2 regions of the Alkalihalobacterium alkalinitrilicum genome follow, and region 2 is predicted to be linked to the other one. Evidence: a T-box and tRNA genes for the amino acid it is inferred to sense, from the RefSeq annotation. Region 2 holds a T-box; the other holds one or more tRNA genes.
The links. The T-box of region 2 lies ahead of leuS (leucine--tRNA ligase). A T-box ahead of a tRNA ligase gene usually reads a tRNA of that ligase, here a tRNA-Leu.

Region 1 (7,447 bases), 850 kb from region 2:
GACCGCTTCGCCTATGATCGTCTTTTCTTACTCCATGTGAGACGTCCTACAACCCCAAGAGGCAAGCCTCTTGGTTTGGGCTAATTCCGTTTCGCTCGCCGCTACTCAGGAAATCGCATTTGCTTTCTCTTCCTCTGGGTACTTAGATGTTTCAGTTCCCCAGGTCTGCCTCCTCATACCCTATGTATTCAGGTATGGGTACCATCCCATTACGGATGGTGGGTTCCCCCATTCGGATATCCCCGGATCAAAGCTTACTTACAGCTCCCCGAGGCATTTCGCTGTTCGTCGCGTCCTTCTTCGGCTCCTAGTGCCAAGGCATTCACCGTGCGCCCTTTCTAGCTTAACCTACGTTTTAAAATAAGCTACGAATTTCTTCGTCAGTTTTGTCCTTCCGGTACTCACGTATGTTAGATACGATCCGTTACTCAGGACTTCACTTCCTCGAACTTCTTGCTTCTTTTAAAACTTATAAAGTTTATCAAAAAACTTAAATAACTATAAAGGTTGTTGAATTCTTGACGACTCAAGTTACTCTTGGTTACACAATGTGCAACCCAGTGAAATCTTGATGTCATTTCTAGTCATTATCCAGTTTTCAAAGAACCACTGACGAATGATAAGCGGCGGATTACTTCGTTGGCTGCACTCTCTGCGTTGCTCATGTACACTTTAAACGTACATTCCGCTACTCGTGAGCTTGCCGCCTCGTACTCCTTGCTTCTAATTCGTCACTTAAATTAGAAATATATCAATTGAAAGAAGTAAATTCTCTCAAAACTGAACAAAAAAGACCAAAGCGTACATACTCGAAGTATGCATCGACTAGAGTAAATACTCCATAGAAAGGAGGTGATCCAGCCGCACCTTCCGATACGGCTACCTTGTTACGACTTCACCCCAATCATCTGTCCCACCTTAGGCGGCTGGCTCCAAAAGGTTACCCCACCGACTTCGGGTGTTACAAACTCTCGTGGTGTGACGGGCGGTGTGTACAAGGCCCGGGAACGTATTCACCGCGGCATGCTGATCCGCGATTACTAGCGATTCCGGCTTCATGTAGGCGAGTTGCAGCCTACAATCCGAACTGAGAATGGTTTTATGGGATTGGCTCGACCTCGCGGTTTCGCTGCCCTTTGTACCATCCATTGTAGCACGTGTGTAGCCCAGGTCATAAGGGGCATGATGATTTGACGTCATCCCCACCTTCCTCCGGTTTGTCACCGGCAGTCACCTTAGAGTGCCCAACTAAATGCTGGCAACTAAGATCAAGGGTTGCGCTCGTTGCGGGACTTAACCCAACATCTCACGACACGAGCTGACGACAACCATGCACCACCTGTCACCTTGTCCCCCGAAGGGGAACGCTCTATCTCTAGAGGTGTCAAGGGATGTCAAGACCTGGTAAGGTTCTTCGCGTTGCTTCGAATTAAACCACATGCTCCACCGCTTGTGCGGGCCCCCGTCAATTCCTTTGAGTTTCAGCCTTGCGGCCGTACTCCCCAGGCGGAGTGCTTAATGTGTTAACTTCGGCACTAAGGGCATCGAAACCCCTAACACCTAGCACTCATCGTTTACGGCGTGGACTACCAGGGTATCTAATCCTGTTTGCTCCCCACGCTTTCGCGCCTCAGCGTCAGTTACAGACCAGAGAGTCGCCTTCGCCACTGGTGTTCCTCCACATCTCTACGCATTTCACCGCTACACGTGGAATTCCACTCTCCTCTTCTGTACTCAAGTCTTCCAGTTTCCAATGACCCTCCACGGTTGAGCCGTGGGCTTTCACATCAGACTTAAAAGACCGCCTGCGCGCGCTTTACGCCCAATAATTCCGGACAACGCTTGCCACCTACGTATTACCGCGGCTGCTGGCACGTAGTTAGCCGTGGCTTTCTGGTTAGGTACCGTCAAGGTACCGCCCTATTCGAACGGTACTTGTTCTTCCCTAACAACAGAGCTTTACGACCCGAAGGCCTTCATCACTCACGCGGCGTTGCTCCGTCAGACTTTCGTCCATTGCGGAAGATTCCCTACTGCTGCCTCCCGTAGGAGTCTGGGCCGTGTCTCAGTCCCAGTGTGGCCGATCACCCTCTCAGGTCGGCTACGCATCGTCGCCTTGGTGAGCCATTACCTGACCAACTAGCTAATGCGCCGCGGGCCCATCCCGTAGTGTTAGGTAAACCCAACTTTTACAATAACACCATGTGGTGTCATTGATTATCCGGTATTAGCTCCGGTTTCCCGAAGTTATCCCAGTCTACAGGGCAGGTTGCCCACGTGTTACTCACCCGTCCGCCGCTAACCTTTCAAGAGCAAGCTCTTGAAAGGTCCGCTCGACTTGCATGTATTAGGCACGCCGCCAGCGTTCGTCCTGAGCCAGGATCAAACTCTCCAATAAAGTGTTTGATTAAGCTCATTGTCACAAACGTGACGTTTTTAAAACATTGACGAGATATCATGTATCTCTTTATTTCGCTTGGCTTTTTGTTCAGTTTTCAAAGAACTTTTTCATGTCTCAAAAGCGACTTCTCTATAATAACAAACAATATAAGATGTGTCAATAATTAATTTAAAAAAATATTTGGTGGAGCCTAGCGGGATCGAACCGCTGACCTCCTGCGTGCAAGGCAGGCGCTCTCCCAGCTGAGCTAAGGCCCCGATAAATGGTCGGGAAGACAGGATTTGAACCTGCGACCCCCTGGTCCCAAACCAGGTGCTCTACCAAGCTGAGCCACTTCCCGTATTAAATTGGCGCGCCCTGAGAGATTCGAACTCCCGACCTTTTGATTCGTAGTCAAACACTCTATCCAGCTGAGCTAAGGGCGCATATGGTGCCGAGGGCCGGACTTGAACCGGCACGGTAGTCACCTACCGCAGGATTTTAAGTCCTGTGTGTCTGCCAATTCCACCACCCCGGCAAAGCAGACTATTTTTTTGGAGCGGAAGACGGGACTCGAACCCGCGACCCTCACCTTGGCAAGGTGATGTTCTACCACTGAACTACTTCCGCAAATAAAATGGTGCGGGTGAAGGGACTCGAACCCCCACGTCAAAGACACTAGATCCTAAGTCTAGCGCGTCTGCCAATTCCGCCACACCCGCATTATAACATTGTAAAATGGTGAGCCATGAAGGACTCGAACCTTCGACCCTCTGATTAAAAGTCAGATGCTCTACCAACTGAGCTAATGGCTCGAAATAATAAACTTATATATGTCCAAAATGGTGCCGGCGAGAGGACTTGAACCCCCAACCTACTGATTACAAGTCAGTTGCTCTACCAATTGAGCTACACCGGCATAATGGTGGAGGATGACGGGCTCGAACCGCCGACCCCCTGCTTGTAAGGCAGGTGCTCTCCCAGCTGAGCTAATCCTCCAATATTGCCGCCTAGCGACGTCCTACTCTCACAGGGGGAAGCCCCCAACTACCATCGGCGCTGAAGAGCTTAACTTCCGTGTTCGGCATGGGAACGGGTGTGACCTCTTCGCTATCGCCACTAGACTTATAAAATTGTGATAAGCTGCGAATTTCTTCGTCAGTTTCAATTCTTGCGGTGCTCCGACGTACAGGATGTACTAGTGCCGACGTTGTCACAGGACGTGACGAACTTAGTCGGTTACCTTTCCGATACGCTCCACTCCTCAGAATTTCACTTCCTCGAACTTCTTGCTTCTGAAAATCCTTTTTTAAGTTGTGATAAGCTTCGAAGTGATTCGATGCTTATGATTGAGAGTCATTCTCTCAAAACTGGATAATGTACTAGAAGAATATCAACGCTTTATGTTTTGGATAAGCCCTCGACCGATTAGTATCTCTCAGCTCCACGTGTCACCACGCTTCCACCCGAGACCTATCAACCTCATCATCTCTAAGGGGTCTTACTTACTTAACGTAATGGGAAATCTCATCTTGAGGGGGGCTTCACGCTTAGATGCTTTCAGCGCTTATCCCGTCCACACGTAGCTACCCAGCTATGCTCCTGGCGGAACAACTGGTACACCAGCGGTGTGTCCATCCCGGTCCTCTCGTACTAAGGACAGCTCCTCTCAAATTTCCTACGCCCACGACGGATAGGGACCGAACTGTCTCACGACGTTCTGAACCCAGCTCGCGTACCGCTTTAATGGGCGAACAGCCCAACCCTTGGGACCTACTTCAGCCCCAGGATGCGATGAGCCGACATCGAGGTGCCAAACCTCCCCGTCGATGTGGACTCTTGGGGGAGATAAGCCTGTTATCCCCAGGGTAGCTTTTATCCGTTGAGCGATGGCCCTTCCATGCGGAACCACCGGATCACTAAGCCCGACTTTCGTCCCTGCTCGACTTGTAGGTCTCGCAGTCAAGCTCCCTTATGCCTTTGCACTCTACGAATGATTTCCAACCATTCTGAGGGAACCTTTGGGCGCCTCCGTTACTGTTTAGGAGGCGACCGCCCCAGTCAAACTGCCCACCTGACACTGTCCCTGAACCGGATCACGGTTCGAGGTTAGAACTTCAATACAGCCAGGGTAGTATCCCACCGACGCCTCCACGTAAGCTGGCGCTCACGCTTCCAAGGCTCCTACCTATCCTGTACAAGCTGTACCAAAATCCAATATCAAGCTACAGTAAAGCTCCATGGGGTCTTTCCGTCCTGTCGCGGGTAACCTGCATCTTCACAGGTAATATAATTTCACCGGGTCTCTCGTTGAGACAGTGTCCAAGTCGTTACACCATTCGTGCGGGTCGGAACTTACCCGACAAGGAATTTCGCTACCTTAGGACCGTTATAGTTACGGCCGCCGTTTACTGGGGCTTCGGTTCACAGCTTCGGCTTGCGCCTAACCACTCCCCTTAACCTTCCAGCACCGGGCAGGTGTCAGCCCCTATACTTCGCCTTGCGGCTTCGCAGAGACCTGTGTTTTTGCTAAACAGTCGCTTGGACCTATTCACTGCGGCTCTCTCGGGCATACACCCTAACAGAGCACCCCTTCTCCCGAAGTTACGGGGTCATTTTGCCGAGTTCCTTAACGAGAGTTCTCCCGAGCGTCTTAGAATTCTCTTCCCGCCTACCTGTGTCGGTTTGCGGTACGGGCACCTCTCACCTCGCTAGAGGCTTTTCTTGGCAGTGTAGGATCAGGAACTTCGGTACTTAATTTCCCTCGCTATCACAGCTCAGCCTTTATGGTAAGCGGATTTGCCTACTTACCAGCCTAACTGCTTAGACGCGCATCCATCAGCGCGCTTACCCTACCTTACTGCGTCCCCCCATTGCTCAAACGGTGAGGAGGTGGTACAGGAATTTCAACCTGTTGTCCATCGCCTACGCCTTTCGGCCTCGGCTTAGGTCCCGACTTACCCTGAGCGGACGAGCCTTCCTCAGGAAACCTTAGGCTTTCGACGGAGGGGATTCTCACCCCTCTTTTCGCTACTCATACCGGCATTCTCACTTCTAAGCGCTCCACCAGTCCTTCCGGTCTGACTTCGCTGCACTTAGAACGCTCCCCTACCCCTGTCCGTAAGGACAAGCCGTAGCTTCGGTGATACGTTTAGCCCCGGTACATTTTCGGCGCAGAGTCACTCGACCAGTGAGCTATTACGCACTCTTTAAATGGTGGCTGCTTCTAAGCCAACATCCTGGTTGTCTGGGCAACTCCACATCCTTTACCACTTAACGTATACTTGGGGACCTTAGCTGACGGTCTGGGCTGTTTCCCTCTTGACTACGGATCTTAGCACTCGCAGTCTGACTCCCGAGGATAAGTATTTGGCATTCGGAGTTTGACTGAGTTCGGTAATCCTGTGGGGACCCCTAGCCCAATCAGTGCTCTACCTCCAATACTCTTCCCTCGAGGCTAGCCCTAAAGCTATTTCGGGGAGAACCAGCTATTTCCGAGTTCGATTGGCATTTCACCCCTACCCACACCTCATCCCCGCATTTTTCAACATGCGTGGGTTCGGGCCTCCATTCAGTGTTACCTGAACTTCACCCTGGACATGGGTAGATCACACGGTTTCGGGTCTACGACCACGTACTTATTCGCCCTATTCAGACTCGCTTTCGCTGCGGCTCCGCCTTATCAGCTTAACCTTGCACGGGATCGTAACTCGCCGGTTCATTCTACAAAAGGCACGCCATCACCCGTAAATGGGCTCTGACTACTTGTAGGCACACGGTTTCAGGATCTCTTTCACTCCCCTTCCGGGGTGCTTTTCACCTTTCCCTCACGGTACTGGTTCACTATCGGTCACTAGGGAGTATTTAGCCTTGGGAGATGGTCCTCCCTGCTTCCGACGGGGTTTCACGTGTCCCGCCGTACTCAGGATCCGTCTCGGAGAGACGATCATTTTGGCTACAGGGTTGTTACCTTCTCTGACGGGTCTTTCCAGACCGCTTCGCCTATGATCGTCTTTTCTTACTCCATGTGAGACGTCCTACAACCCCAAGAGGCAAGCCTCTTGGTTTGGGCTAATTCCGTTTCGCTCGCCGCTACTCAGGAAATCGCATTTGCTTTCTCTTCCTCTGGGTACTTAGATGTTTCAGTTCCCCAGGTCTGCCTCCTCATACCCTATGTATTCAGGTATGGGTACCATCCCATTACGGATGGTGGGTTCCCCCATTCGGATATCCCCGGATCAAAGCTTACTTACAGCTCCCCGAGGCATTTCGCTGTTCGTCGCGTCCTTCTTCGGCTCCTAGTGCCAAGGCATTCACCGTGCGCCCTTTCTAGCTTAACCTACGTTTTAAAATAAGCTACGAATTTCTTCGTCAGTTTTGTCCTTCCGGTACTCACGTATGTTAGATACGATCCGTTACTCAGGACTTCACTTCCTCGAACTTCTTGCTTCTTTTAAAACTTATAAAGTTTATCAAAAAACTTAAATAACTATAAAGGTTGTTGAATTCTTGACGACTCAAGTTACTCTTGGTTACACAATGTGCAACCCAGTGAAATCTTGATGTCATTTCTAGTCATTATCCAGTTTTCAAAGAACCACTAAATCTCCAATAGATAAAAAATTCACTCCTGAAATTAAAAAGCAACTTTTAAATAATACATTGGAGACAGTACAAAATCAAGCGTAATTTTTGGTGGAGCCTAGCGGGATCGAACCGCTGACCTCCTGCGTGCAAGGCAGGCGCTCTCCCAGCTGAGCTAAGGCCCCTTTTTTTAAAAAATAAAGATAATTTAAAGCTATGGTGGGCCTAAGTGGACTCGAACCACCGACCTCACGCTTATCAGGCGTGCGCTCTAACCAGCTGAGCTATAGGCCCTTATTCAACCTGCCATTAAATTTAATTATAGAGAGTTTTGAGTTCTCTCAAAACTGAACAAAAAAGACCAAAGCGTACATACTCGAAGTATGCATCGACTAGAGTAAATACTCCATAGAAAGGAGGTGATCCAGCCGCACCTTCCGATACGGCTACCTTGTTACGACTTCACCCCAATCATCTGTCCCA
Region 2 (7,447 bases):
AAGTGACGACAACTAAGGTGACTGCTATCATCGCCTGCGCTGCTTCAGCCCCAGGGGTAAATCCTCCTAAGAACACTAAGATTAACGGTAAGGCTGGGGTAATCCAACCCGCAGCATATGCATCACCGAATAAGAAGGATTGCGTCCATACCCAGAAAAGTTGGATCGCTACAATCGACCATGCTACTTCAAAAGGAATATCAAAATATTGCATCATTAGAGGGACAAGTGCTCCCCCTGTCGCTAAAGATAATAAACCACCCTGAATAACTTCAGGCCATGTTACTGGCACATGTACACCAGGTAACCTCAAAGTAAACGGACCCCATTTTACCCCTGGTTGTATACCACCGTATTCGCGTTTTTTCGCCATGTTAAACCTCCTTTATGTAATTAAAACGCTTCCAATTTAATAAAGACATAGAGTAAAACTTCTGTTGATTTAGTTGTTACTGAGGCCTACACGATGTAGTTCACACAGACGTTACCACAGGACGTGGCAACGTCTGTGTTCCTTCGTCCCCCACTTACCCTTCTTTGATTCCTCGAAGTCTTGAAGTGAGGCGATTACTGCCAGTTGATGTAGGGTAAAATTTTCAGTAAACGATTTCAAATAAGAATGAGGGGAAGTAAATTCCCATAAACTTTTGTTGACTGACGTGTGTAATTTTGCAATAAATACTTCTAATCTAGAATTCTTAAAAAAGTTCTCTTTTAAACTCTTTACTAACTTGATTGATTAAGAGACAATCATTCTATCTTGAAGTTGACTACGCAACTCGCGTTTTAAGAACTTCCCTACAGTAGTTTTCGGAATTTCATCAATAAATAGAACTTTATCAGGAAGCCACCATTTTGCAAATTTAGGTGTTAAAAATTGAATGATATCTTCTTCTGTTACTTTGCCTTCGAACTCTGGCTTTAATACGACACATGCTACAGGTCGCTCCACCCACTTCTCACTTGGTACAGCTACAACTGCCGCTTCAAATACTCCTTCGTGTGCCATTAATGCATTTTCTAAGTCGACCGATGAAATCCATTCTCCACCGCTCTTAATTAGGTCTTTTGTGCGATCAACAAGTTTGAGAGTTCCTTCTTCATCAATGGTTGCAATATCGCCAGTATGAAGCCAGCCATCTTTAAATGTATCTATACTTCTTTCATCTTTATAATAGCTATCCGCGATCCAATTCCCTCTTAATAGAAGTTCTCCCATGTCTTGTCCATTCCACTTGACTGGTCCATTTTCATTCACAACTTTCATATCGACTCCTGGGACAAATAACCCTTGTTTAGAGCGTATTTCAAGTTTTTCATCGTTGCTAAGTGTTTGTTGATAACTTTTCAAACGAGAGATCGCTACGATTGGCGTTGTTTCTGTCATACCATATGCATGAATAAACGGTATACCATACTCTTCTTCATACTTTTGTATCATCGACATCGGTGCCGCAGATCCCCCACAAACAACAGCTCTTAAGCTACTCATATCACGTTTCTCTTTTTCTAGTATATTTAGAACACCAAGCCAAATTGTTGGTACACCTGCTGTAATTGTAACCCGTTCTTTCTCAATAAGATCTGTGATAACTTCAGGGGTAAAATTCGGCCCTGGTAACACTTGCTGTGTTCCAAACCATGTAGCCGCATACGGTAATCCCCATGCGTTAACATGGAACATTGGAACGATCGGCATACAAACATCATTTTCAGATATTGCCATTGTGTCTGCATTGCCAAGCATCATACTATGTAAAGTTAATGACCGGTGACTATAAATGACTCCTTTTGGATTTCCTGTTGTTGCGGAAGTATAGCACATACCTGCTGGAGCATTTTCGTCAATATCTTTTCTAAATTGAAAATCCTTGTCACCTTGCGCGATAAGTTCTTCATACGAATAGAGAGGTTCTAAAGTCGTTTCTGGAAGCTCTTCTTTATCCGTCATTAACACAAAGGCTTCAACTGTCTTTAACTCATCCTTAACACTTTCTATAATCGGCAATAAATCCTCATCAATAATTAAAATTCGATCGTTTGCATGATTAATAATATATGAGATATGTTCTTCAGATAGCCGAATATTCACCATATGCAGAACTGCACCTATACTCGGAACTGCAAAATAGGTTTCAAGGTGGCGATGTTGATTCCAAGCAAACGTCGCAACTTTATCACCCTCTTTAACCCCTAATCTTTCAAGTGAACTTGCCAGCCTCCGAGTTCGTTCACCAATTTCTTTATAACTTAATCGATGAATTTTTGATAACGTCCTTGATACTACACCCTTCTTAGGAAAAACTTTCTCCGCTCTCTCTAGCATTGAACTTATTGTTAGCGGTACATTCATCATATTAATCGCCCTCCCCTTCAGTACATTTCAGAAGACCGATTGCTCGGTCGGTTAATATGAATTTTATGAAAACTCTTACAAAATGTCAACAAAAACGACACAATTAGACAAAATATTTTTATTTTTCTATCTAATTTAACTTGAAAATTCACGCTAGTACACCATTCTCTATCTTGTTAACTTTAATGTCACACTATTTTATTTGAATAATGAATTCTTTCACATTAAGCACTAGAACTAAAGTTATTCACATGTTGTGGATAATTAAACTCACAAAGTGTGAACAAAAAATAAGTATTATTACTAGACTTTTTTTCCTTTTTTCTATATATGTGGATAAATAACCTTATTATCCACAGACTTATACACATTACTAACATTCATCAACAAGTTTAAACTTGTTGATGAATGTTAGTATAATAAAATGAAAATGAGTGAGACATTATTGAACAATAACGTCTCACTCATTACGTAGCTATACCATTTTAATTTGCAACGATATTAACAAGCTTTCCAGGAACAGCAATTACTTTTCTAATGGTTTTCCCATTTGTCGCTTCTTTTACTTTTTCATCTGATTGCGCTAGTTCTTCCATTTGCTCTTTACTTGCCTCTTTTGGAATGACTAACTTCGCTTTAACTTTTCCATTTACTTGAACAACGATTTCAATCTCATCTTCAACTAAATATTTTTCGTCGTATGTAGGCCAAGCCTCATACGCAAGTGTTTCCTGATGCCCAAGTTTATGCCATAGTTCTTCAGCTAAATGAGGAGCTACAGGAGCAATTAATTTCACGAAGCCTTCCATTAAAGACTTAGGAAGTTGTTCTTGCTTATATGCTTCATTAATGAAGACCATTAACTGAGAAATTCCGACATTAAAGCGTAACCCTTCAAAATCTTCGCTTACTTTTTTCACGGTTTGATGGTACGTACGCGTTAATCCTTCAGAACCCGCTTCATCCGTAATCATTGAGTTTAGTTCACCGCTTGCTTCATCAATGAACAAACGATAAATACGATCTAAGAAGCGACGCGCCCCATCCAAACCATTCTCTGACCATGCAATTGAAGCATCAAGTGGTCCCATAAACATCTCATACAAACGAAGAGTATCAGCGCCATGACTGTCAATAATATCGTCTGGGTTCACGACATTCCCTTTCGATTTACTCATTTTTTCATTATTTTCACCAAGAATCATCCCTTGGTTAAATAGCTTTTGGAACGGTTCTTTCGTTGGAACGACACCGATATCGTATAAAACTTTATGCCAGAATCGTGCATATAACAAGTGAAGGACTGCATGCTCTGCTCCGCCGATGTAAATATCAACTGGCAGCCAATGTTTAATCTTTTCTGGGTCAGCAAGCTTTTCACTATTTTTCGGATCAATATAACGTAAGTAGTACCAGCAGCTACCCGCCCATTGCGGCATTGTATTCGTTTCGCGTCGTCCTTTTTTCCCAGTATCTGGACAAACGACTTCTAACCAGTCTGTTGCGTTAGCAAGAGGTGATTCTCCTGTTCCAGACGGTTTAATTTCATCCATTTCAGGAAGAATTAACGGCAACTCTTGTTCAGCTACAGGCGTCATCGTTCCATCTTCCCAATGAATAATTGGAATAGGTTCACCCCAATAGCGTTGGCGACTAAACAACCAATCACGAAGACGATACGTAATTTTTTTCGTACCTTTACTTTCGACTTCAAGCCACTCAAGCATTTTCGCAATCGCATCTTCTTTATTTAAACCATCGAGAAAACCTGAGTTCACATGATGACCGTCACCTGTGTAGGCCTCTTCCTCAATGTTTCCACCAGCAACTACTTCTTTAATTTCAAGATTAAACTCTTTAGCAAACTCATAGTCTCTTTCGTCATGCGCAGGAACAGCCATGATCGCCCCTGTACCATAACTTACTAGTACATAATCAGCAATCCAAATCGGAATCTTCTCGCCATTCACTGGGTTGATGGCATACGCCCCAGTAAATACCCCTGTTTTTTCTTTCGATAACTCAGTACGCTCGAGATCACTTTTCGTTGCAACTTTTTTCTTATACGTTTCAATCGCTTCTTTTTGTTCATCTGTTGTGATTTGATCAATGAGTTTATGTTCTGGAGCTAACACCATATACGTTGCCCCAAATAACGTATCAGGGCGAGTCGTAAACACCGTAATCGCCTCATCAAAACCATCAATCATGAAGCTGACTTCTGCACCTTCTGATTTGCCGATCCAATTACGCTGCATATCTTTAATACTTTCAGGCCAGTCAAGCTCCTCTAAGTCCTCCAATAAGCGGTCCGCATATTTTGTAATTCTTAATACCCATTGCTTCATTGGACGTCGTTCTACAGGATGCCCACCACGTTCACTTTTTCCATCGATCACTTCTTCATTTGCTAATACAGTGCCTAATGCAGGACACCAGTTTACTGCAACTTCATCAACATAAGCTAAACCTTTATTATATAATTGGATGAAAATCCACTGTGTCCACTTATAATAATCAGGATCCGTCGTATCAACTTCACGATCCCAATCATATGAAAAACCAAGCGCTTTAATTTGTCTACGGAAGTTATCAATATTTTGTTGTGTGAAATCTCTCGGGTGTTTTCCCGTATCTAATGCATATTGTTCAGCTGGAAGACCAAAAGCATCCCAACCCATTGGATGAAGAACATTGTAGCCTTGCATCCGTTTCATCCTTGATAAAATATCCGTTGCCGTATATCCTTCAGGATGCCCAACGTGCAGACCTGCTCCTGAAGGGTAAGGAAACATATCTAAAGCATAAAATTTCTTTTTTTCTAACTCATCTACCGTTTTAAATGTTTTATTCTCTTCCCAATATTGTTGCCACTTCTTCTCGATTGCTTGATGTTGAAAAGACATTCTTTTTCCTCCTATTGATGGTTTATTAATATGTAATGGTTTAGTTCAATTTATTTTATAGACCAGTTTCGCTAAATCCACTGATCCTCCAGTCTATGACGCCATCAGCATCAACATATTCTTGAGTGTTTTGATAGACAAAGGCAACTGGAGAGCTGAAAAAAGTTAAACATCAGCTGTAAACTACCATATGACTCAATAAAAAAACCTCCCACCCCTAGCGTTATCGTTAGGGACGAGAGGTTGTTCACAATTGTAAAAATTCCCGCGGTACCACCCAAATTAGCATAAACAACAGATTTATACTCACTTTAGTAACCTTAACGCGGTATACGGCAGCAGCTACTAATCGTTCACTTCTGCAACTTTAAGGCGAGTTCGTGGGTATCATCGATTGACTTTCACCAACCGTCAATTCTCTAATTACGAGATACTTCACTACTATTCCTCTTCATCGTTATTAGCATGTGTAAAATTGTGAGAAAAATGATTAAAGTTATATTTGCTATTGTATGAACTTGTCGATTTTCTGTCAAGACCATTATTACCAATTTCCACTAAAAAAATACTATTTTTTTCAACTTAAGGTTGAAACGTTTGGTTGGTTGCATGTTCTTGAACTGATTTTGGTTGTTTCAACACACGGTCATACAAAGCTGTCGAAACGAAGGCCACAAAGAAAAGGATCATAATTGCATAGAATAACGTAACCATGCCAAAAGCTTCAGCAATTAGTCCGCCAATAAAAGGACCAACCATTCTTCCACCCGTAGCAACGCTATTCACAACCCCTTGATAAAATCCAGCCTTCCCTTCAGGAGCGAGCTTATGTGCAATTGTAGGGATCGCTGGCCAGATAAACATTTCACCAATCGTTAAAATGACCATTGCAGCAATGAACATCGAAAAAACTTGTGCCTGCGACAGCACAAAGAACGAAAATATAAATATAACTAATCCCGTATAGATTTGCGACTTTAACGTATGCACCCATTTACGAACAATAAAAGCAATTATCGGCTGACACAACACAATCATCGCGCCATTAATCGTCCACAGCACACTATATTGAGTTAGTGAAATTCCTAACTGTTGCGTATACACAGAAATATTCGACTGCCATTGAACATATGCGACCCAACAAATAAAATATCCTATAAGAACAATAAGTAATGCGATAAATGGTCGACTAAGCGAAAAATGCCTTTTTTGTTCAAATACATTTGAAGTAGCTTGTGATATTGATTTTTCCGCTTCGATTTTTCGAAATCCAATGACTGCCAGCAAAAGGAATAAACAATAAACGATTCCATTTGAAATAAAAATATAGTCCATTTTAATAGAAGCAACTACTCCAGCAAGCGCTGTCCCTAAAGCGACTCCTACATTTTGTGCAACATACATCGCGTTAAACGCTTTTCTACCACCTTCTGGCCATGCAGTACCTGCCATCGCATAAAGAGCAGGAAACGTCATCCCTGCCCCAAACCCAATGCCAACTAGAAGGGCGACATACCACAGAAATGTATGATTATAAGCAAGCACAAATGCACTGATGATTGTAATCGCAATCCCGTATATGATCGTTTTATAACCACCAATTCGGTCAAATAAGGCTCCTCCAATTAGATTTCCAATCACTCCTGCCCCAGCATTCATCATTAGAACGATGCCTGCAACCGATAAAGATTGACCTAACTCTTGATGTAAATAAATCGTATTTAAAGGCCAGATGAATGATGCACCTGTTACATTGATAACCATACCAATAACAAGCAACCAAATTGCTTTAGGCATACATAATTCTCCTCTTATTTCGTCTCTCTAAAAAAATAGTAAAAGAAGACACTAGAATTAGCAATGCTTTTTCATTACCATCTTGAAGCGTTCGAGTTTCTTTTCCGTTTATGATAGTATTAATAGGTAAACTTACAACCAATAAAGGTGATTAATATATGGAAATAAAACAACCTGAAACTGTTCCATTACGCTATGGAGATAAGCGATATCATTCTTGGAATTTTCATTTAAGACAACAGTTCGGTGAGAAAGTATTTAAAGTTCCCCTTGATGCTGGCTTTGACTGCCCCAACCGTGATGGCCAAGTCGCAAGTGGTGGCTGCACATTTTGTAGTGAGCGCGGATCTGGTGATTTTGCGGGAGACCGGAAAGACGATTTAGTCAC

Region 1: it has a tRNA-Leu gene. The T-box ahead of leuS (leucine--tRNA ligase) is inferred to sense a tRNA for this amino acid. The anticodon was not compared.

Annotation. Positions count from the first base shown of each region.
Region 1 is NZ_KV917368.1:3,638,664-3,646,110, forward strand. It holds rRNA gene BK574_RS17675 (23S ribosomal RNA) at 1-349, opposite strand, end outside; rRNA gene BK574_RS17680 (16S ribosomal RNA) at 846-2,398, opposite strand; tRNA gene BK574_RS17685 (tRNA-Ala) at 2,583-2,658, opposite strand; tRNA gene BK574_RS17690 (tRNA-Pro) at 2,665-2,741, opposite strand; tRNA gene BK574_RS17695 (tRNA-Arg) at 2,750-2,826, opposite strand; tRNA gene BK574_RS17700 (tRNA-Leu) at 2,830-2,918, opposite strand; tRNA gene BK574_RS17705 (tRNA-Gly) at 2,936-3,010, opposite strand; tRNA gene BK574_RS17710 (tRNA-Leu) at 3,019-3,102, opposite strand; tRNA gene BK574_RS17715 (tRNA-Lys) at 3,120-3,195, opposite strand; tRNA gene BK574_RS17720 (tRNA-Thr) at 3,224-3,299, opposite strand; tRNA gene BK574_RS17725 (tRNA-Val) at 3,304-3,379, opposite strand; rRNA gene rrf (5S ribosomal RNA) at 3,389-3,504, opposite strand; rRNA gene BK574_RS17735 (23S ribosomal RNA) at 3,789-6,720, opposite strand; tRNA gene BK574_RS17740 (tRNA-Ala) at 7,074-7,149, opposite strand; tRNA gene BK574_RS17745 (tRNA-Ile) at 7,182-7,258, opposite strand; rRNA gene BK574_RS17750 (16S ribosomal RNA) at 7,377-7,447, opposite strand, start outside.
Region 2 is NZ_KV917368.1:4,485,927-4,493,373, reverse strand. It holds gene BK574_RS21795 (hypothetical protein) at 1-373, opposite strand, end outside; gene BK574_RS21790 (long-chain fatty acid--CoA ligase) at 740-2,356, opposite strand; gene leuS (leucine--tRNA ligase) at 2,842-5,262, opposite strand; T-box leader at 5,491-5,726, opposite strand; gene BK574_RS21780 (MDR family MFS transporter) at 5,845-7,059, opposite strand; gene mnmL (tRNA modification radical SAM protein MnmL/YtqA) at 7,218-7,447, shown strand, end outside.